3 regions of the Serratia sp. L9 genome follow, and region 3 is predicted to be linked to each of the others. Evidence: predicted binding sites of a transcription regulator. Region 3 holds the regulator's gene; each other region holds the start of a gene.

Region 1 (7,807 bases), 1.3 Mb from region 3:
CGGCTATGGCACGCCAGCGCCAATTCCAACCCGCCCCCCAGGCAAGCACCGTGAATAGCCGCCACCACAGGCACAGGGAAAGCGGCAATCTGCGCCAGGGTACTCTGCCCTTTCTTCGCCAGCGTCTCGGCCTCTTTGGCACTTTTGCAGGCAGCAATCATGGTGATATCTGCCCCGGCAATAAAAGAATCGGGCTTGCCGGAGAGGATCACCAGGCCTTCCAGGGTGGTGAGTTGCTGCGCCTTCAGCAGAACGTCGTTGATCTGCTCGATAAACTCGGCCTTCAGCGTGTTGACCTTCTCCCCCGGCACGTCGATGGTGATAACACCAATATTGTCCGGGCGAAGCTCCAGATGAAATGCGGAAGGTTTGGCACGTTGCTCATGTAATGCGTTCTCAAAGCTCATTATCCACCTCCACGATCATCGCCGCGCCCAATCCGCCGGCAGCACAAGCCGTGGTCAGCCCAAGGCCACCGCCGCGCCGCTTAAGCTCATGCAGCGTCTGGATGATCATACGCGCTCCGGTAGCGGCGAACGGATGGCCGTAAGCAATCGAGCCCCCCAACACGTTGAATTTTTCCATATCGACTTCACCAATCGCCTGCGAACGGCCCAGTTTCTGTTGGGCAAATTCAGTGCTGGCAAACATTTTCAGGTTGGCCAGCGTTTGTGCCGCAAAGGCTTCGTGCATATCAATCAAGGTAAGATCGGCCAGAGTGATACCTGCGCGATCCAGCGCCAGCGGAGTGGCATAGGCAGGGCCAAGCAGCATATCCTCCCAGACATCAATGGCGGCAAAGGCAAAGCTGCGCAGGTAACCCAGCGGCTCCAGGCCCAGCGCTTTAGCACGCGATTCGCTCATCATCAGCACGGCGGCCGCGCCGTCGGTCAACGGTGTGCTATTGGCGGCGGTAACGCTGCCATGCTTGCGATCAAAAGCAGGTTTCAGCCGGGCATAGGACTCCAGGCTGGAGTCTTTACGGACGTTGTTGTCTGCAGAGACAGGCGTTTTATACGGCGGCACATAGGCGGTCATCACTTCGTCGTGCAGCAAGCCCTGTTCCCAGGCTTTGGCTGCCAACTGGTGGGAACGGTGCGCCAGCGCATCCTGTTGTTCGCGGGTAATACCGTGGGTTTTAGCCATCTGCTCGGCGGTGTCCCCCATGCGTAACCCGGTAGAGTATTCCGCTACGGCCGGAGGCACTGGCATCAAATCGCGCAATTTCAGCCTGCTGAACAGCTTCAGGCGCTGTGGCAATGTACGAGCCTTGTTCACATCCACCAGCGTACGAGCCAATGCCTTGCTCACACCGATTGGCAGCACGGAAGAAGAGTCCGCGCCACCGGCAATGCCGACGCTGATACTGCCAGCCAGGATGCTTTCCGCCACGTTGGCGATCGCCTGAAAACTGGTAGCGCAGGCGCGGGAAACGCTATAGGCATCGGTATGCACACTCATGCCGGTACCCAGCACAATCTCCCGGGCAATATTGGGCGCTTCGGGCATCTGAACCACCTGGCCAAAAACCAGTTGTTCGATTAAAGCCGGATCGATGCCACTGCGGGCCAGCAATTCACTCACCGCAAACTTGCCCAGTTCGACTGCAGGAATGCCGTGATAAGCGGTCGCCTGTTTGGCGAAAGGTGTACGTAACCCCTGGACAATGGCGATACGGTCACCAAGACGGGTAACCAGCGGTAATGCCTTACTCATAAACACTCCTGAAGAGAAGCTGTTATTACAACGGACAAAAAGAGGTCTGACCTGACGAGGTCATTGTTAACCAAATGTTTACATTTGGCAAACCAGCAGAAGTGAAAACTGAGAGCAGGAGCAACTTTCGGGCGAGGCAATATGACCAAAATAATTCGCGTTGCATCAAGGCGGCAACCGCACGATCCCCGATGCGTTGACTCAACGGGTGAGAGGGACAACCAACAAAGAGGCGGTTTGAAGTATGACGGGTATAAACCTGCGCAGCGATAACCGCGCAGGTTTGAATTGGGATTAACGCAGGCCGAGCTGGAAGATCATCGTTTCTGCCTGGCAGGCAAAAGTGAAATCGATATCCAGTTGCACGCCACCGTCAACCGGTTTAATGCTACTGCTGATGTCACAAGGATCAGATTCCACGCTCCGCGCTTTTTCAGACAGGGCCGCCAAGGTTTGCTCTGCATCCTGCTGATTTGCAAATACCTGGCTGTAGGAAGCGGTGCAGTCGGTGTTATCCATCACGGTGCCGACATCCACACAGCAGCAAACAGCAGTTTCTTGAGCGCTGCACTTATTAATTGCATCTGACATAATTGAAGTCTCCTCACGGGCCGCGATTAAGCTCGCCCAAATAGCCATTTATGATCTGGCGCAAATAAACAAAATTCTTTGCTTATTTTACTCTCCGAACTTGCCAAGCACTAGCCATACTTTCTGTAGGCGTTTTAAGTGATGGATATCACAGTTAAAAATCGTCACCTGCTAATGAACAGTAAGAATTTTGTTATTAACCAGTAGGTTTTTGTTATGCAGATCTCCTTTTTGATATCAATTTAGAAATATATCAAAAACAAACTTGCAACATTTTAACAGGTCAGACCTATAATTCAGCCACTGGTCTGATTTGTCAGAATGATAACGGACCCTACAATCGCGCGCTCCATGTTACGTTATGTAACATTGTTTAAATAATAAACACATAAAATGAGGTTTTGGTCATGAGCCAGAAAAACCTATTCACTAAATCAGCTCTCGCAGCTGCAGTGGCAATTATTTCTTCAAACGTGTACGCCGCAGGATTCCAGCTGAACGAGTTCTCGGCAGTGGGTTTAGGGCGAGCCTATTCTGGCGAAGGCGCAATGGCGGATACCGCGGCCTCAGGCAGTCGTAACCCAGCGACCATGATGATGTTTGACCGCCCTTCTTTGACAGCTGGCGCTGTATTTATCGACCCTGATGTTGATATCAGCGGCACGTCACCTACGGGCCAGAGCCTGAATGCGAAAAATATCGCGCCAACGGCCTGGGTACCGAACCTGCACTATATCCAGCCGCTGAATGACCAGTGGGCGATTGGTGCTTCTGTGACCAGCAACTACGGTCTGGCTACTGAATACAGTAACAGCTACCCGGCAGGCTCTGTTGGCGGCACTACTGACCTCACCACCGCCAACCTCAACCTGAGTGCTGCTTACCGTTTAAACCAGCACTTCAGCTTCGGTCTGGGGTTCGATGCGGTTTATGCCAAAGCCAAAATTGAGCGCTACGCTGGTGACTTGCCATTAATACTGGCAAAACAAGGGAGCCAGACAGGGAAATTAACGCCCCAGCAAGCCGCAGCAATTGCTGCAATGCCATCAGATACTCAGATTTCCCACCTAGAGGGCAACGAATGGGGCTATGGCTGGAACGCGGGTATCCTGTATCAAGTGGATGATAATAACCGTTACGGCTTAACCTATCGTTCAGAAATCAAAATTGATTTTGAAGGTGATTACCGCAGCAGCCTGCCTTCCGCTTACAACGGCCTTCTTGGTCAGTTTGGCCTGCCAACCGGTACCGATGGTAATACCGTCCCAGGGGCTCTGACGCTGAATCTGCCAGAAATGTGGGAGATCTCCGGTTACAACAAAGTGGCGCCACAGTGGGCTATCCACTACAGCATGGCCTACACCAGTTGGAGCCAGTTCCAAGAGCTGAGAGCAACTGACAACAATGGCAATACGCTGTTCCAGAAGCATGAAGGCTTCCGTGACGCTTACCGTATCGCGTTAGGTACCACCTACTTCTACGACGATAACTGGACCTTCCGTGGCGGTATCGCCTTCGATGACAGCCCAGTACCAGCAGAAAACCGTTCGATCTCAATCCCGGATCAGGACCGTACCTGGCTGAGCGCAGGGGCGACTTACGCCTTCAACAAAGATGCTTCTGTTGACGTAGGTATTTCCTACATGCACGGTCAGAAGGTGACGATTAACGAAGGCCCATACACTTTCCAATCTGAAGGTAAAGCCTGGTTGTATGGCGCTGGCTTCAACTACAAGTTCTGATTACTTTTCCTGAATGCAGAAAAGCGCCTTCCGAGGCGCTTTTTTTATGGGATGAGTACAGCCCCGGACATAGTTTTATTATCAGGATCACGGCCAGCTACCCATAATAAACCAGCGGTATAAAAGAACGGAAACCCTATAAATCATTGGCTAGCCGCGTTATAACCCATTGAAATAACCACAATAATACTATCTTCGAATCGCTCAACAGCGTGTTCCGACAGGCGACTCAATGCGAGAAGTGATTTATCGGGCGATCCGGAACTGCGGTTGGCGATGGGCCGTTCTGTTATCGAGTGCAGTGCCCCTCTAAACGGTCACCTTTAATAGGCGGACCGTTACACACTATAACGGGCAGGCTCAAAAAATAACGTGCTTAAATCTGTTAAAACAACCCGTTACCTAAAAACTTACCGTGAAACGATAGCAACATAAAAGGCCCATGAAACATCATGGGCCTCAAATTTCTGCAACCTGACTCTATCTGCAAATCAGGCAAGATTTACCGTTGTGATGCCGTGCTCCACCGAGGGTTCAAATGACTCAGTTATTTTCTCCACGTTTTCTTCTGGCACCGACACAGCGGCAACAGGTTGCACCTGGGGCAAAGCGGCAGTCAGCGCTTGCAGGGAGCTGCCATTAATACCGATTTCTTGCAGCAGGGAATCAATAATCGGTGCGTGTGTGCGGTAAGAGAGCGCAGCGGATAACGCCTGCTCTGCCAGATTGCCGTTACCCGCTGAAGATGCCAGCGTAGCACCCGCGCCGCCAACTGAGCGATTCAACCCGTCAACCTGCACAATCTTGATGCCGTCGATAGCCTTCATCGGTTCAACTGATTTCTCAATGATTGCCGGCAGTGCCTGCAACAGCGCCAGCTTGAACTTCAGGCTGGTCTGATCGCTGGAGAGCATGTTAACCGCGTCGTTAAACGCGCGTTGGGCTTCCGCCTCGGCAAGGCCTTTCTTGCGCGTCGCCTCTGCCAGCTCAATGATGGCAGCAGCTTGCATTTCGGCGGCTTCTTTTTCTGCACGGGCTTTTAGCGTCAACTGCATCGCTTCGGTTTCCGCCCCTTGGCGGGCTTCGATCAGGGCAACCTGTTTGGCACGATCGGCCTCAGCGGTCTGGCGGGTGGTTTCTACGTTTTGCTCTGCTTTTACCGCTTCCGTCAACGCATCGTTGGCGCGTGCCTGAGCCTGAGACTGCTGTTCGGACTTGGCGGCGATGGCGATGGCCTTATCCTGCTCGGCGATCTCCGTCACTTTCTTCTGCTCGATAGCCGCCATTTCAGTGACTTTACTTTGCTCGATCTCTTTGACGCGAATTTCACGATCCGCCTCAACCTTACGGGTACGAACCGCCTGCTCGCGCTCGATTTCCGACTCTTCGATCTGGCGATCGGCGGAGATACGGCTCTGCTCGGCCTCACGGCGACGTTCCGCTTCGAACGTGGCAATTCTGGAGCTCTGTTCGGCGCTGCGGGTTTTTACCTGCTGCTCCTGATCCAGCGACATAAAGGCTTCCTGCTGCTCGATCTCCAGCTTACGTGACAGCGCATCACGGTTCTTCTCACGAACCGCCACTTCCACGTCCTGTTCCACCTCGTTACGTTCACGGCGACGGCGTTCGGTTTCCTGCGTCAGCTTGGTCAAACCTTCCGCATCGAAGGCGTTATTGGGATCGAAATACTCTTTCGAGGTCTGGTTGAAGTTAGTCAGCGACACGCTTTCCAACTCCAGGCCGTTTTTAGCCAAATCCTCAGCTACCGTGCTCTGCACGCCCTGCACAAAGTTTTCGCGCGTGTCCTGCAGATCCTGCATAGTCATCTGCGCAGCAGTGGAACGCAGAGCATCAACGAATTTGTCCTCGACCAGTTGGCGCAGGTCTTCCGGCGACATCGTGCGCTGGCCCAGAGTCTGTGCTGCGGTGGAGATGCCCTCAATGGTCGGCTGCACGCGGACAAAGAACGCCACGACTACGTCCACACGCATACGGTCTTTGGTGATCAGGCTGTCTTGCATGGCCCGGCTGACTTCCAGCTTCAGGGTCTTCATGTTGATTGGCACAATCTCATGAAACACCGGCAGGGAAATAGCGCCACCGCTCAAAACCACCTTGAGGCCCCCCAGGCCGGTACGCACCAGGGATTGCTCCGCAGAAGCACGCCGATACAGGCGTGAGAAAATCAGCCCAATAACCAGTAAAACCAGCAGAGCGCCACCGGCAATCGAACCCCAAAACGTAAGACCATCATTAATTATCACGCAGCTTACCTCTCCATAGAGTTGTCAAAATAATTCCGTTAAACACCGATTGTCACAGCAGATCCGGCCAAGGGTTGGTGCTGCCGCTAAAGCGAGAGCCGGAGATGCGTGCCGTGACCAGCACTTTTTCCCCACGTGTGAAACTGACGCCCGCTTCATCCGGCTCGATCAGGATGTAATGGCTGCGCCCGTGCTGGTCTGCCAGCCGGGCCTCCGCCGGGGAACCGGCCTTGGCCGTCGCGCCGGTCATAGTTGCCATCCGGCCAACAAAACTGTCCGTAGAGACGGCGTTACTTTCATCACGCGGTAGATAACGTGCGATACCACGGCCACACCAGCGCACGCAGAAAACACCAATCATAAAGGCGCCGATCGTTGCCAGCCAGACCGGCAACCCACCGCCAGCCAGCCACTGCAACACCAGGCCACTCAGGGAAAAACCACCGAGAAACAACACCAGGATGACAAGAAAAGGCAGGCGCCCGATATGCAGCCAGCTCAGGCTGTGGGCGAAAATGTTTTCCCCGAGAGTGATATCCGGGTGGGTGTCGATAGCGGCGTCGATATGGCCAGAAAGGGAAGCGCCAAGCAGCACTGCCAGCATCTCCAGCACGCCGATAGTCAGCAACAGCAGCAGGGCTACCAGGAACGGGGCATTGCCTGAAGAGAGTATGTCCATAATGGCGTCTCCATGCGCATCACAGCGAAAAATATCGCGACCGCAGAGAAACCTTGGGGTGGGTAAGCAAGAGAACAAAACGGGGATGATGGCCAGTGAGGCAACCCGGTACACAACGTTCCCTGTTCCACACACGCAGGCTCCCTGACCGCGAGCTCTCCCGCCAAAATGAGCGGAAGTAGGATCTTGCCGCAGATTTTAGCATTCTCCGCCAAGAAAATCCTCAGTAACCCTTGCGGTGAATCATTGGATTAAGCAGGCATCCTGAGAATGCAATAAAAATGAGGATACCAATTGGCATCCTCATTTCTTTACAGCGAACAGGCTGTTTGAGCTTGCAGACAAACGCCTCAGTTGGCGGAGTCGATCTCGCCCAGTTCATCCTGAATTTCCTTGGCATTTGGGTTTTCTGGCGCCTGGAGCCTTCCCCCTTCGCCAAGAAGTCATGACGCTGGAAGTAAGTTTCACGCATCATCAGGTACGGATCGGAGGAATTACGCAGCAACGCGTCCGAATCCAGCAACTGTGCTCGGGTCTCAACGCCTTCCACCACCCACTTACCGGCCGACATCCAGAAGGTGAGATAACTCAACACCGGATACACGGTATCTGCCCAGTCACCGCCATCTTCACGGATGGTGAAACTGCCGTACACCGGTAAGTGCACATACGGGCCGTAGCCAACGCCGTAGTTCCCCAGCGTGCCACCAAACCGGCGTGGCTCTTCACGCGCCAGTTTCGGGTTCGCCATGCCAGCCACGTCGATCAATCCCCCCATCCCCAACAGGGTGTTCAGGAAGAATCGGTTGAAGTGG
Region 2 (7,807 bases), 780 kb from region 3:
CCCCTGATGGAGAAAGGTTGTTGGTTATCACAATAGGCATCTGCCTGGGTTATCAATAGTGGATAAAATTGCCATTTACTGGATTTTTGTAACGTCAGGATAAAAGTGGGATCAAACTCAAAGTGTGCGGCAGCATAAACCGTCCTTGGTGAGACTGGCTTTGTGAGCGGCATCGCATTTATGCCGTCAGGATACATTTGTCCAGTGTTTGGCATTTTTATCCGATAGCCGCAGCCCGCGCTGCGCTTTTATCCTTGTGACAAACCGGTGTTGTTCACCGCTGCTTTGGTATGAGGAGAGAGTGATGGCGAAAATAGTGACGTTTACCTGCGTGCTGCCCAATGGGGTACATGCCCGCCCAGCCAGCCATATCGAAACCCTGTGTAACGGTTTCGGTTCCAGCTTTGAATGGCATAACTCCCGTAGCGGCCTCAGCGGCGATGGCAAAAGCGTTCTGTCATTAATCGGTGCCGATATTCTGTTGGGTGATGAATGCCGGGTAACGATTGAAGGCGAGGATGAGCAGGCGGCATTTGAGCGCCTGAATCATTTTATCCAGCACGAGTTGCCACACTGCGATGAAGCGTTGCCCCGGGTGAACGACCAGGCGGAGCTGGAACCTATCCCACAATCTCTGGCCAATTTGAATCCAACATTGCTACGTGCTCGCTCGGTCAGCCAGGGCACGGCCAACGGCAAGTTGGTGCATCTGGCGCGGGTGGATTTGAACGCTTTGGATCTGCCGCCAGCCAAGGACATTGAACAGGAACAGCAGCAATTGGCTGATGGCCTGACGCGGTTCGGTAAGGCGTTGGATCTGCAACTGATGGGCGGTAATGGCACCACCACGGCGGTACTGGAAGCACACCGCTCACTGCTGCGTGACGCTGCATTCCGCCAGCAATTGCTTGACGCCGTCCTGGCTGGGGCAAGCTGCGCAGCGGCAATCGTGGCTACCGCAGCTCATTTCAGCCAGCAACTGGCGCAGTCTGCCAGCGCCTACCTGCGCGAACGCGAGCTGGATATTCGTGATGTCAGCTTCCAGTTGTTGCAGCATATCTATGGTGAGCAGTGCTTCCCGGCGCAACAGGCATTGAATACCGCCAGCATTTGCATTACTGATGAACTTACCCCCAGCCAGTTTCTGGAACTGGACAAGCGCTACCTGAAAGGCCTGCTGTTGGGCAGCGGCGGTAGCACTTCGCACACGGTGATCCTGGCGCGTTCATTTAATATTCCAACGCTGGTTGGCGTCGATGCGGCGGCGTTACTGCCTTATCTGCATCAACTGGTGCAGATCGACGGTGATCTTGGGCTGGTGGCTTGCGATCTCAGCGAGCCGGTGCGCCGCTATTACCGGCAGGAACAATGGCTGAGCGCACAGATACGCGACCAGCAAAGCGCCTATCTGGATCAACCGGGGCGCACTGCCGATGGCGTGCGGATGGAAGTTGCCGCCAATATCGCCCATGCGGTGGAAGCCGAGGCAGCATTCAGCAACGGCGCCGAAGCGGTGGGCCTGTTCCGCACGGAAATGCTGTATATGGATCGCCTGGCCGCGCCTTCAGAGGACGAGCTGTACAATATCTATTGCCAGGCGGTAGAGGCAGCGGCGGGTAAGGCAATCATCGTGCGTACTGTGGATATTGGTGGCGACAAGCCGGTGGATTATCTGAATATCCCGGCCGAAAACAACCCGTTCCTTGGTTACCGCGCGGTGCGTATTTATCAGGAATTTCTGCCGCTGTTCCGCACCCAGTTACGCTCGATCCTGCGCGCTTCGGCGCATGGCCCGCTGAAGATCATGATCCCGATGATCTCCTCAATGGAAGAGATCCTGTGGGTGAAGGATCAACTAGCAGAGGTGAAGCAATCGCTGCGTGCCGGGCAGATCCCTTTCGATGAAAAAATCCCGCTCGGCATCATGCTGGAAGTGCCTTCAGTGCTGTTTATCATCGACCAATGCTGTGAAGAGATTGATTTCTTCAGCATCGGCAGCAACGACCTGACGCAGTATCTGCTGGCCGTAGATCGCGATAATGCCAAGGTTATCAAACACTACAACAGCCTGAACCCGGCGTTCCTGCGTGGTCTGGATCACGCGGTGCGTGAAGTTCATCGTCATGGCAAATGGATTGGCCTGTGTGGTGAGCTGGGAGCCAAAGGTTCGGTGCTGCCGCTGCTGGTGGGGATGGGGCTGGATGAGATCAGCATGAGTGCGCCTTCCATTGCCGCCACCAAAACCAGGCTTGCCAAGCTCGACAGCCGCGAATGCCGCTTGTTACTGAACCGGGCGATGGCTTGTCGCACGTCATTGGAAGTGGAGCATTTACTGGCGCAGTTCCGCATGGAACAACGCGATGCGCCGTTGATCACGCCGGAGTGCATTGCCCTGGGCGCCGACTGGCGCAGCAAGGAAGAGGTGATCAAAGGCATGGCGGATAACCTGCTGCTGGCCGGGCGTTGCCGCTATCCACGCAAACTGGCGGCCGATTTATGGGCCCGTGAAAGCGTATTTTCCACTGGATTGGGCTTTGGTTTCGCCATCCCGCATACCAAATCCGAACATATTGAACAGTCCACCATCAGCGTTGCCAAGCTGGCACAACCGGTAACCTGGGGTGACGAGGAAGCGCAGTTTGTCATCATGCTGACCCTCAATAAACATGCCGCCGGGGATCAGCATATGCGTATTTTCTCCAAACTGGCGCGGCGCATTATGCACGAAGGTTTCCGGGATGCTTTGGTAAATGCGGCCTCTGCCCAGCAGGTGGAAGCGTTGCTCAAACTTGAGCTGGAACTGTGATCCTATTCTGGGTGCGGTGGTGATATCTGTGCCCCCTCTCCCCGAAGGAGAGGGGGCTGGTTACGAGCAGATATCGAGCCACTGCCCCTTCATCTTGGTCTTAAGGAGTCATCATGGAACTCTATCTGGATACCGCTGATATCCATGCGGTGAAGCGCCTGGCGCGAGTATTGCCATTGCAAGGGGTGACAACCAACCCAAGCATTGTGGCTGCATCACGCACCTCGTTATGGGAAGTGTTACCGGCGCTGCGCGATGCGTTGGGCGGAGAAGGGAAGTTGTTTGCCCAAGTGCTGGCTGCTACGGCCGACCAGATGGTGGAAGAGGCGGTCATGCTCAACCAGCGGGTTAGCGGCCTGGTGGTCAAAGTGCCGGTTACCACCGAAGGGTTGGCGGCCATCAAGATACTGCGGGGGATGGGGATCCCAACGTTGGGTACGGCGGTCTACGGGGCGGCACAAGGGTTACTTTCCGCCCTGGCCGGGGCGGAATACGTGGCTCCCTACGTTAACCGGGTGGATGCGCAGGGCGGTAGCGGTATCGCAACCGTGCAGGAACTACAGCGATTGCTGGAAATGCATGCTCCACAGGCCAAGGTGCTTGCCGCCAGCTTTAAAACGCCGCGTCAGGCTTTGGACTGCCTGTTGGCGGGTTGCGGAGCCATTACTCTGCCGCTGGATGTGGCAGAACAGTTTATCAGCGCCCCGGCCGTGCAGGCGGCAGTGGAGAAGTTTGAGTGCGACTGGCGCGGCGCGTTTGGCGCGTTGACGCTGGGCTAATCAAGGCAACAGGGGCAATCGCTGCCCCTGAGTTTTACTTCACACCCACGACACCGTGCTGGGTGAACCATTCCAACATGCGCCGCCAACCGTCGGTTGAAGCTTCGGCGTCATAACTTGGGCGGTAATCGGCATGGAACGCATGGCCAGCTTGCGGATATACCACGATTTCTGCATCGGCGTTGGCCGCGCGGATCGCCTGGCGCATGGTTTCCACCGTCTCCTGCGGAATACTGCTATCCTGGCCGCCATACAGGCCAAGCACCGGCGCGGAAAGATGGGTGGCAATATCAACCGGGTGTTTCGGCGAGTTCAGCGTTTTCTCACCCACCAGTTTGCCGTACCAGGCCACTGCCGCCTTGAGCTGTGGGTTATGCGCAGCATACAGCCAGGTAATGCGCCCACCCCAACAGAATCCGGTGATAGCTAACTTGCTGGCATCACCGCCGTGGCGCGTTGCCCAATGCGCGGCGTGATCCAAATCCGCCAGCACCTGGCTATCCGGGACTTTACTCACCAGTTTCAGCATCAGTTCGCTGATTTCGCTGTAATCCCTGGCATCCCCCTGGCGGAAATAGAGCTCTGGGGCGATCGCCAGATAGCCCTGTTTTGCCAGGCGGCGGCACAGATCCTGAATGTGTTCATGTACGCCAAAGATTTCCTGCACCACCAAAATGACCGGGAGTGGCCCCTGGTGATTGGCCGGTTTGGCGATATAGGCTGGTAAGTCATCCCCTTGTGAAGGGATGGTGGTTTCCCCGACATGAATGTCATGTTCATCGGTCAGGATGGTTGAGGTTGCCAATGGGGCTACGGCCGGGGTGAATCCCCCTTTGGCCTGTTTTAATGTCATCTCTTGTTCGGTTTTCATTGCAGGCTCCATGCGATATAGAGAAAAGCGCGACTGAGCTTAACTATAGGCAAGATTACCGCGTATTGGCACCGGATGGCGGATTTTCAGCCAAGTCTGCAAAGAATGGCTAATTATCTGGCTTGGCAGCATTTTTACTGCGTTTTTACCGTATTATGGCTGGGGTTTGGCCGGTTATAGGCTGGTCCGCACGGTCTGCAAAAGGATCCTCGACTAGACTTGTCGTGAACCTGGGTGCAATGAATTGTTAATTGTGATTATGATCACAAAAATAATGTAGATTCCCTTTTGTTTCTTTGCTCATAGTGATGTTAATCACGAAATTTTGGTGCACTTTTCAGTAGAGTACTTTTTTGTTCCTCCCATAAAAAACAGCATCCATGAGGAGTCTCCCATGTCTCAGTCTGACGTTTTCCACCTCGGTCTCACTAAAAACGATTTACAAGGGGCAACGCTTGCCATCGTCCCTGGTGATCCGCAGCGTGTAGAGAAAATTGCCAAGCTGATGGAAAACCCGGTACACCTGGCTTCCCATCGCGAATTTACCTCCTGGCGTGCAGAATTGGATGGCAAAGCGGTTATCGTCTGCTCCACCGGTATTGGTGGCCCATCGACCTCTATCGCCGTCGAAGAACTGGCGCAACTGGGTATCCGCACCTTCCTGCGCATCGGCACCACCGGCGCTATTCAGGCCAATATCAATGTCGGTGATGTTCTGGTGACGACTGCGGCAGTGCGTCTTGATGGTGCCAGCCTCCACTTTGCCCCGATGGAATTCCCGGCGGTGGCCGATTTCGCCTGTACCACGGCGCTGGTTGAAGCCGCCAAGGCCAGCGGTGCGACCACCCATATCGGTGTCACCGCCTCATCCGATACCTTCTACCCAGGCCAGGAACGTTACGATACCTATTCTGGCCGTGTGGTCAGCCGCTTTAAAGGTTCGATGGAAGAGTGGCAATCCATGGGCGTGATGAACTATGAAATGGAATCCGCCACCCTGCTGACCATGTGTGCCAGCCAGGGCCTGCGTGCGGGGATGGTGGCCGGTGTGATTGTCAACCGTACCCAGCAAGAGATCCCGAATGCGGAAACCATGAAAAAGACCGAGAGCCAGGCGGTTCAAATCGTGGTAGAAGCAGCTCGTCGTCTGCTGTAATTCCTGCCAATAACGGGCTGTCTGACGGCCCGTTTCGCCATTCGGTTGTAATCTGTTACGGTTGTACTCATCTGCGTCATGCTGTCGGCAGCCATTTTTCCCTTGTCGGCCAGCGTGGCGGCATATCCCAAGACAGTAAATATGAGGACGTCTATGACCGCTCAGATCTTGCTCCATCCTTCGTTAGCGCCGCTTGATGGCGGTATCAACTTCCGCGATTTAGGCGGTAACAGCGTGGCCGATGGCCGCCGTATCAAACGCGGGCTGCTGTTCCGTTCCGGCTCTCTGGAACGCCTGACAGAAAATGACTGCAGTTTCCTGGCGGGAGTGCCGGTGCGTTCGGTGCTGGATTACCGCGATGCTGATGAAGTGCAGGCCAAACCAGATGTGTTATGGCAGGGCGTGGATTATCACCATGTACCGGCCAATCCCCTCAGCAATGAAGTGAATGCCAACCTGGAAAAACTCACCAGTGAGACGCTGGCCGGGTTTGATGCACAGGCATTTATGCTGGAGCTGTATCGCCGCCTGCCGTTCAACAACGGGGCCTACCGCCAACTGGCGCATCTGTTGGTGCAGCCTGAAGGGGGAGCGATTGTGCAGCACTGTGCAGTGGGCAAAGATCGTACCGGGGTGGGGTCGGCACTGGTACTGTTCGCGTTGGGGGCAGATGAGGCTACGGTAGTTGAAGACTATCTGCTGACTGAAACCACGCTGGCGACCTTCCGTGAACATATGTTGGATCAGCTTTCCGTTCGCTTGAATGCCCCGGCGTTGGCGCAGTTTGCTCAGGTATTGAGTGCTCGCGAAGAGTTCCTGATGACCGCATTGGGCTGCATTCGGCAGCAATACGGCACCCCTGATCGTTGGCTGGAGGCCGAATACGGTTTGGGGCAAAGCCAGCGAGAAGTGCTGCAGGCGTTCTATCTGGAATGATGATTTGTTTAGCCAGAGTTTAACCAGTGAAGGCGGGTATTGCGTATCCTTGGAGGCGTTTTTTCTCTAAAGGAGCATGCATGTGACCCTCAATGACGTTATTCACTGGGTGAGTGAAGTGGTGCGCCAGCATGAAGGTTGGGCTATACCGATTATCTTCTTCCTGGCGTTTGGTGAGTCGCTGGCCTTTCTCTCACTGCTATTGCCTGCCACGGTTATTTTACTGGCCCTGGGGGCGTTGATCGGTGAAAGCGGTATCGCTTTCTGGCCGATCTGGGCGGCGGCGGCGGCCGGAGCCTTTTTGGTGATTGGCTCTCCTACTGGGTGGGTTATCACTACCAGGGCCGTGTCGCTCATATGTGGCCCCTGTCGCGTAATCCGCAATTATTGGTTCGGGGCCATGCGTTTTTTGAGCGCTGGGGCGTGCTGGGTATCTTCTTTGGTCGTTTCTTCGGGCCGCTACGTGCGGTGGTGCCGTTGGTGGGGGGATCTGCGCCATGCCGCAAACGTCGTTCCAGATTGCCAATGTAACCTCGGCCATGGTTTGGGCGTTCGGTATCCTGGCACCCGGCGCATTTGGCATCAAATGGTTCAGCCAGTGGTTAGGCTGAGCCTTATATCCGCCGATTTTCTGCATCCTGAAACACGGCGGATATAAACCGGATTAACGATAGAGTGAGAATCCGATCACGAATTTCCTTTTCTTTGAGATTTTTAATTCCTTTCTTTTTATAGCGGTGTTATTTTCCTAACAAGTGGATTGTTACTGTGAATAAACAGGCAAAACCCAAACCCGTCGACAAATACATGTCATGGGTTTGGGTTTTTTTTGCTCTTATTTTGGCAAACGATCTGCTGATGAATAAAAAATTAACGTATAGAAATTTACTTTTCACTAAGGAATTCCAAATGAAAATTAAAACCTGGCTATTGGCTTCTGTGCTTTCTCTTTCCTCGATATCGGCCTTTAACGTTGCTGCGGAGCAAACCGACAGCGTCAATATTTACTTCGCCCGCCACGGTAAAACCATGCTCAATACCTACGATCGGGTGCAGGGTTGGGCAGATTCGCCACTGACGCCAGCCGGGATTGAGACGGCTCGCTATTTAGGGGCCGGGTTGAAGGGGATCCCTTTCGATCGTTATTACACCAGTGACGCTGGTCGCCAGCGTGAAACGATGCAGGTGATCCTGAAGGAGATGGGCAAGTCAGAGGTTAAAGTAACGGAACTACCTGATTTACGTGAGATGTTATTCGG
Region 3 (7,807 bases):
CGACCGCCAAAGCGTTGGGGGGTGGGTTCCCGGTAAGTGCGATGCTGACCACGGAAGCGATCGCTTCGGTGATGCAGGTTGGCACGCATGGCACCACCTATGGCGGCAATCCGCTGGCATGTGCGGTGGCAGAGGCGGCATTGGACGTGATCAATACGCCGGAAGTCTTAAGCGGTATTGAGCAGCGCCGTGGGGTTTTTGTCCAGGCCTTGCAGGAGATCGACAAGAAGTATGATGTTTTCAGCGATATTCGCGGCATGGGCTTGCTGATTGGCGCAGAGTTGAAAGCGGGTTATCACGGCAAGGCGCGTGATTTCCTTACCGCTGCCGCTGCGCGTGGCTTGATGATCCTCAATGCCGGGCCGAATGTGATCCGTTTTGCTCCTTCGCTGGTGGTGGAACTGAAAGATATTGATGAAGGCATGGCACTGTTCGAACTGGCGGTACAGGATGTGATCAACGTCTGAGAAATGTGCAGGCGTCTGCTCGCCATACTTCAAGTCGCAGGCGTGTTGGCGACGCTTGGCTATCAGGTCCATCCGTGGACCTGATCCTGTCAGGGGCGCCGCAATCAGCGTTTAAATCTGTTATAAATCATATTTTTACGAATCGCCTGCGGCACTCAACTCGGTTCCTGACCGATTTTGCCCGACAGATTGGTCACCCCAGTCACCGCGTTTATCTCTGTTCCTGGGGTTTCCCAGACTTGCCGCCTGCCGCTGCTGGACAGGGAGGGATAAATGCCGCGAGCGCAGGGATGCGCAAGAGCCGCCAACTCGACTTACTTTGAGTATAAGCCAGCATCTTCAAGGATTACGCTCCTGCACTATCAGCTTTCCCGTAATTTCCGCTTCAGCCAGATCCCGTGGTGCGGCCGCTGGCGCCAGGCCAGTGACGAAATGGTATGCATCACGCTCAGGTGCGAAAGAATACGCCGCAGGTGGCGCTCCATTTCGGTGACTGGCATATCCGGGTGCAGATCCGGTAAACGCATAATGCTGTTGTTGGTGCTCGGGCCATCATATTCCAGCCGCTGCTGGCAACTTTGCAGTGCAATTTCAGAACTTTGCAGATACTCCTGCGCCAGTTTCGGCGTCAGCATATAGTGCTCGCGGGCCAAAATGGTCATTGCATTCAGGTGTTCGACAATAAACTGGTTATGCGTGATCCACAGCCGCATATCTGCCAGATAGTCCGATTCAAACCCCGGTTCCTGCATCGCCTGATTGAGCGAGGTAAACAGCGCATTGTGCGCCTGATTGACCTGCATACGCGCATAGGCCAACTGGGTGGCGTCCGGTTCCTGTTCTTTGAGCAGCAAACGCAATGCCGTCTGTTCTTGCTCCAGCGCCTGATGGGCGTTTTTACGCAGTTGGCCACTCTGCCACTGGGGCCATAGCCAGATGGTGCCGCCAAACACCAGCACGCAACCAATAAGGGTGTCGATCAGCCGGGGGATCAGGAAATGGCTGCCGTCGAGTGCCAATATTTGCAACGTGTAGACCGCCGTAACGGTGAACCCCATTACCGCCAACCCGTAGTTCTTACGCAAGATCAGATAGGCCGCCAGAGTCATTGCCAGCATGATGCTCAGCGTTACATTCTCTGGCAGTTGCAGTTGTAACAGCCCGGCGGCAATCACCAGCCCGGCCAGCGTACCGAGCGCACGGTGCTGGATCCTTACCCGTGTGGCGTTATAGCCGTTCTGGCTGACCAGCATGATGGTCAGTAAGATCCAATAGGGTTTCGGCAGGTTGAAAATCATGCCCAGGCTGCTGCCTACCGCCAAGATCACCCCTAGCCGGGCCGCATTACGCAGGGCGTTGGATTTAAACGACAGGTAGCTGGCTACCGCAGGCCAGAACGGCAGGCGTGTCTGGTTGGCCATCAGGTTGCGGCGATACAGCGGGTGCTGGGTGCGCAGCAGGCGCGCTATGCGGCTGAAGTGATAATAACAGAACTGACCAACCGGATTATCGGCATGCTGAGCGGCCACTTTCTCCAGCGCGGCCAGCTCGTTCTTCATGCTGAAACGGGCAGAGTGCCGATGATAGAGAATATCGTCGGCCACTATGCGCAGGCGTGCCGCGATCACCTGGGCGTTACGGCGGATAATTGCTTCGGCCTGGCTCTGCTCAACCAGCTTTTGCACTTCTTCCGGCAGATGCAGGCTGACGGTAATGTGCTCCTGCAGATCGAGCGCTACCTGGAAAGTGCGGCGCAGGCGTTTTTGCTCCAGATTATTGGTATGGGGCAGAAAGTTGAGCTGCTGATACAGCAGGCTAATCAGGTCCATCACTTTCTGCTGGCGTTGCAGCAGCGGTGGCAGAGCAGTTTCTGGATCGGTGTGTTGAGTCAGCAGCGAGTATTTGGCTTCAAAATAGTCGGCTAGCTGCCGATAGAGCTGGTTCAGGGATTCGCGCATCGGCTGCTCTTTCCACAATTTGAACCAGAACCAGGTAAACAGCCCGTACCAGGCGGTGCCTACGGCATACAGCAAGGGGGCATGCCATATCGGGACGGTACCGGCCATGCTGAGAGAGAAGATGGCGGCAACCAGTGCTGCAGGCAGCAGGCGGGCATGCAGTGGGCTAATTTCACCACTGACACCAAGCAGCAGCGCCATAACCAGCATCAGTAAGGGGAGTGGGAGGTGCCAAAGCAGAGCCTGTTGCAGCAAAATGCTGCTGATGGCGAATAGCGAACCGCCAACCATCAGGCGTTTGAAAAAGCGTTTATGAGGCGTATCCAGCCCGGCGATATTACAGCAGGCGGGAACCAGCGAGAACATCATGCCCAATTGCAGGTTACCAATCAGCAGGCCAAAAGCCACCGGTAAACACAGCACCAGCGTTTGGCGCAGTGCATAGTTGACTTCCGGGTGGTAAATCAGGCGGCGCCACATGGTTTGCTATTCAGCAGGCAAAAAAACGGCGCATTGATGCGCCGCTTCTTCAGGGATTAACGTGTACCGTACACGACAATGGTTTTGCCGTGAGCGGAAATCAGATTCTGATCTTCGAGCATCTTCAAAATACGACCAACGGTTTCACGTGAACAACCGACGATCTGGCCAATTTCCTGGCGGGTGATCTTGATCTGCATGCCATCTGGGTGAGTCATGGCATCAGGCTGTTTTGCCAGGTTCAGCAAGGTTTGCGCGATGCGGCCGGTAACATCAAGGAAGGCGAGGTTACCCACTTTCTCTGAGGTAATTTGCAGGCGGTTTGCCATCTGAGCGGACAGGCGCATCAGAATATCCGGGTTAACCTGGATCAACTGGCGGAATTTCTTGTAGGAAATTTCAGCCACTTCACAGGCCGTTTTTGCCCTTACCCAGGCGCTACGTTCCTGGCCTTCTTCAAATAATCCAAGCTCGCCGATGAAATCCCCCTGGTTAAGGTAGGACAGGATCATCTCTTTACCTTCTTCATCTTTAATCAGCACCGCAACGGAGCCTTTCACGATGTAGTAAAGCGTTTCGGCCTTTTCACCTTGGTGAATCAGCGTACTCTTTGATGGATATTTGTGGATATGACAATGAGACAGGAACCATTCAAGAGTCGGGTCTGTTTGCGGTTTGCCGAGAACCATTCGCTGTTATCCTCTGTTGTTATCGCTGCCTTGTATCACAGGGGTCAGAGTTCCCTGTAAAACGTGCTTATAGCCTGGGGTTTTAGTTGTGGCTATCAACAGGTTTTGAGGCGTGTTATAGAAATACGCTTGTGCTCTAGCATATTAACTTGCGCGAAGTGCTGCAAGCTACATTCTGTTAACATACCAATATAGGGGCCTTTCCTTGGACATTTCCCTGAAATCGGTGACCTGGAAAGAGTTGTTGCGGCTCTGTTTGTAGCACAGAGTGAGGCGGGTGTCTTGTGTTGTCTCGCTTCAGCATGATTAGCGTCAGGTTCCGTTGCCAGTTTCTATACGAAAGCGTACCCTGTTTTTGAGAAATTAACCGGAGTGTACAAAATGCAGGCAAGAGTTAAGTGGGTGGAAGGACTGACATTCTTGGGTGAATCTGCGTCTGGCCATCAGATTTTGATGGATGGAAACGCTGGTGATAAAGCACCCAGCCCAATGGAGATGGTGTTGATGTCCGTAGGCGGTTGCAGCGCCATCGATGTGGTGGCTATTTTGCAAAAAGGCCGTAACGACGTTCGTGATTGCGAGGTGAAGCTGACCTCTGAGCGTCGTGAGGAAGCCCCTCGTTTGTTTACCCATATCAACCTGCATTTTATTGTTAGCGGCAAAGGGCTGACCTATAAGATTGTAGAGCGCGCGGTTGACCTTTCTGCCGAGAAGTACTGCTCCGTTTCGCTGATGCTGGGCAAAGCTGCCAACATCACCCACAGCTTTGAAATCCGCGAAGTAGCCTGAGCCTTACCAGGCGTAGCGCTGGCAATGAAGGCGCAATAAATCCAGAAATCGCCGCGCCGTTACGGTCAGTGGCGATTTCTGCGAATACAACACGCAATACTGTGCCTGCGGCAGGCTGTCGATAGGTAACGTCACCAGTTGGTGCTGCAAATTAAACGGCGCACTCATCGCCCGTGCCACGATGGTCAGATAGTTGGTCTGCATAACCATATTCAACCCACATACCACCGAGTCTGAACGTATAGGCGCGTGGATCAATTGCTGATAGAACGAGCCGAGCACCGATTGCAGTTGCTGGTAATACCCCATATCAGTTTCCGGTAATAACCATTTGGCCTCACAAAGCTCATCAAGCGATGTCGCCTGTCCCAGCGGATGGCCCTGGCGGGCGATGATGCAAAATGATGCGCTGAACAGCGGTTCGCGAACCAAATCTTCCAGGGGTAGCTCCTGGCTTACGGTGCCTACGGCAAAATCCAGACGCCCTTCGCGCAGGGCGGGCAGCAAGGTGGAAAGCTGCGCCTCGCGGATCAGCACATTGGCCTGCGGGAACGGCTGTTTAAAGTCTTCGACCAGTGCGGGTAATACCGTGAGTGCCAATAAAGAAGAGCAACCGATAGCCACGCTGCCTTGCGAATGCTGGTTCAACTGCTGGATCTCGTCGGCGGCACGTTGTAATTCTTCCAGAATCAACTGCATCCGCAGGGCAAATGCCCGGCCAGTTTCGGTCAGCGTCATCCCCTGGCTGCTGCGAATGATCAATTGGGTTTCCAGGATCTGTTCCAGTTCGCGGATGGTACGGCTCACCGCCGGTTGAGATTGCCCCAGCGCACGCGCAGCCCCGCGAATACTGCCGCTGCGGATCACCTGCTGGAATACCTTTAGCTGCTGTAACTTCGGTAAGTAGCGCATTCCTGTCCCTATCAGTAAAAAGTATCACCCCTTACAAAATTGTATCTTATGCCGCCATTAAAAAGCCGCTAGTTTCGATGTTGTTGATATAAGTGATTGTTATTAAAAATATAAAGTGATTCAGATCACACTATCATAATACGCCTGCCCTGCCGGAGGCTTACCTGGGTGATAACTTAAAGGAATATCAGCGATGAAAAATCGTTCACTGATGATTTTTTTGCTGTTTGTAGGTTATGTCGTGGTTTACATCGATAAAACCGTGATGGGTTTTGCACTGTTGCCCATCGAGCGTGAGTTTAATTTGCAGGCGGAACAGCTGGGTTATATCACCGGCATGTTTTTCCTGGCGTATTCGCTGTTCCAGATACCGGCGGGTTGGCTTAATGACCGCTTTGGCTTTAAGAAGGTGTTGTGCAGCTCGCTATTGTTGCTAGGGGGATTTGCCCTGTGCTTCGGCGTGTTGGGCTTCGGCCTGGGGCTGCTGGTCACCTTCCGTTTCCTGTCCGGCATTGGCCATTCCGGTTATCCATGTTCCTGCGCCAAGGCGGTGGTGGCGAATTTCCCGCTGGAAGAGCGGACGTTTGCGCAATCTATTCTGCTTTCCTCCGCCGGGTTGGCGATGACCCTTGGGCCGCTGGTGGCGGTGTACTGCCTGGATCATATCGGTTGGCGCGGTTCGTTCTCAGCCCTTGGCCTGCTGGCCTTTGTGATTGCAGCCTGCATCCTGTGGCTGGTGCCTAACCCCCTCAGGCGGAACGTGCTCAGCCGGGAGCGGCGGGAGTCACTTATAAAGCCTTGCTGAAAAGCCCGATTGTCCTGCTGCTGTTTGTGGCGATCTTTTGCATCAACATCCCTTCATACGGCCTGATGGCATGGCTGCCGAAATTCCTGGTCCAGCAGCGTGGAATGCCGATTGGCATTTCCAGCATGGTGGTGGCCGCCGGCGGTTTGGGGATCTGGATCTCTTCGCTCGGCACCGGCTGGCTGGTGGGGCGCTATCTGCAAGGGCGTGAGCCCCTGGTTATCTTTTTCAGCTCTTTACTCAGCGCACTGTGCATTTGGCTGGTGTTTACCAGCGAGTCGGCGCTGGCCGCCAGCCTGTTCCTGTTCCTCGGCTATATCTTCCTGATGGCGTCGTTCGTCACGGTGTTTACTCTGCCTATGAAGCGCCTGCCTACGGAAGTGATGGGAGCCGCGATGGGGCTGATCAATACCGGCGGGACATTGGGGGGTTTTGTCGCCCCGATCGCCATGGGGTATTTGATCACTCTCAGTCACGACTATATGACAACCTTTATCTTTTTAGCACTGGCTATGGTGGTTTCCGGGCTGGTGATCCTGCCGTTGGCTGGCAAGCCACGCCAACCGGCATTGAATTAAGGAGTGTGAAAATGAACATTGAAAGGCTGATCGCCAGCGTGGAACAGCAGGTAGTGCAATGGCGCCGTCATTTGCATGCCAACCCGGAGTTGTCCTTCCAAGAGGCGCAGACCGCCGATTATATTGCTGCACAACTGGCCAGTTTTGGCCCGTTGAAGATAACCCGCCCAACCCCCAATAGCGTGGTCGCTGAATTAACCGGTATGGCCCCAGGGCCATGTTACGCCTTGCGTGCCGATATTGATGCGTTGCCCATTCAGGAAGAAAGCGACGAATCTTTCTGCTCGACCAGGCCAGGGGTGATGCATGCTTGCGGCCACGATGCCCATAGCGCCATGTTGTTGGGTGCCGCCAGCGTGCTGTGCCAGTTGCAATCACAACTGCAGGGGTCGGTACGCTTTATCTTCCAGCATGCCGAGGAAGTCCCGCCGGGAGGTGCCCAGCAACTGGTGGATCTGGGCGTTCTGGATGGCGTGAAAATGATCTTCGGCCTGCATGTACTGCCCAATTTCCCTACCGGTGAAGTGGCGATAAAACAGGGCGTATTCAGCGGTTCCAGCGATAACTTCGACATTGTGCTACAAGGCAAGGGGGGCACGGGTCGATGCCGCATCTGTGTATCGATCCGGTCCCTATTGGTGCGGAGGTGGTCACCGCATTGCAGCAGATTGTGGCGCGCAAGCTGAACCCGTTAAATGCGCCGGTGTTGACGGTGGCGACCTTTCAGGCTGGTGATAGCTATAACGTTATTCCAGACAGCGCTCGGCTGGCCGGAACCCTGCGTACCCATAGCCCGGAAGTGCGGGAGCAAGTGCCACGTTTGGTCGAACAGACCGTTGCTGGGATCTGCCAGGCGCATGAGGCAGGCTACAAGATTGACTGGACGCGCGGCTATACCATCGGCAATAACCATCCCGATGCCTGCAGCATTGCGCGTAAGGTGGTGGCAGAAGCCGTGGGGCCGCAGGCATTGCGGGAATTGACTAGCGCGATGTTTGGCAGTGAGGATTTCTCGTCATATCAGGAGAAAGTGCCCGGCTGTTTCCTGTTTATCGGCAGCGGCAATGAGGCGATAGGTGCGACTTACGGTGTGCATAATCCACGCTTTAAGCTCGATGAAGCGGCATTG

What was found. Region 3 encodes CRP, which controls carbon source genes, mostly activating them, when cyclic AMP is high. Its sites were predicted from a motif close to ATGTGANNNNNNTCACAT; they were not measured.
Region 1: the regulator CRP is predicted to act here: its motif matches at 2,444-2,461, upstream of ACQ86O_RS13410 (YfcZ/YiiS family protein).
Region 2: the regulator CRP is predicted to act here: its motif matches at 4,708-4,725, upstream of udp (uridine phosphorylase).

The regions. Positions count from the first base shown of each region.
Region 1 covers NZ_CP192591.1:2,828,984-2,836,790, reverse strand. The annotation lists gene fadJ (fatty acid oxidation complex subunit alpha FadJ) at 1-407, opposite strand, end outside; gene fadI (acetyl-CoA C-acyltransferase FadI) at 397-1,716, opposite strand; gene ACQ86O_RS13410 (YfcZ/YiiS family protein) at 2,011-2,307, opposite strand; gene fadL (long-chain fatty acid transporter FadL) at 2,715-4,049, shown strand; gene ACQ86O_RS13400 (flotillin family protein) at 4,541-6,313, opposite strand; gene ACQ86O_RS13395 (YqiJ family protein) at 6,366-6,992, opposite strand; partial or broken gene mlaA (phospholipid-binding lipoprotein MlaA) at 7,343-7,807, opposite strand, start outside.
Region 2 covers NZ_CP192591.1:760,336-768,142, reverse strand. The annotation lists gene ptsP (phosphoenolpyruvate--protein phosphotransferase) at 305-2,806, shown strand; gene fsa (fructose-6-phosphate aldolase) at 2,920-3,585, shown strand; gene ACQ86O_RS03635 (dienelactone hydrolase family protein) at 3,620-4,456, opposite strand; gene udp (uridine phosphorylase) at 4,851-5,612, shown strand; gene ACQ86O_RS03625 (tyrosine-protein phosphatase) at 5,766-6,548, shown strand; partial or broken gene ACQ86O_RS03620 (DedA family protein) at 6,631-7,159, shown strand; gene ACQ86O_RS03615 (histidine phosphatase family protein) at 7,458-7,807, shown strand, end outside.
Region 3 covers NZ_CP192591.1:1,541,277-1,549,083, forward strand. The annotation lists gene argD (bifunctional acetylornithine/succinyldiaminopimelate transaminase) at 1-467, shown strand, start outside; gene ACQ86O_RS07165 (YccS/YhfK family putative transporter) at 830-2,905, opposite strand; gene crp (cAMP-activated global transcriptional regulator CRP) at 2,962-3,594, opposite strand; gene ACQ86O_RS07175 (OsmC family protein) at 3,976-4,383, shown strand; gene ACQ86O_RS07180 (LysR substrate-binding domain-containing protein) at 4,387-5,295, opposite strand; partial or broken gene ACQ86O_RS07185 (MFS transporter) at 5,561-6,678, shown strand; partial or broken gene ACQ86O_RS07190 (amidohydrolase) at 6,690-7,807, shown strand, end outside.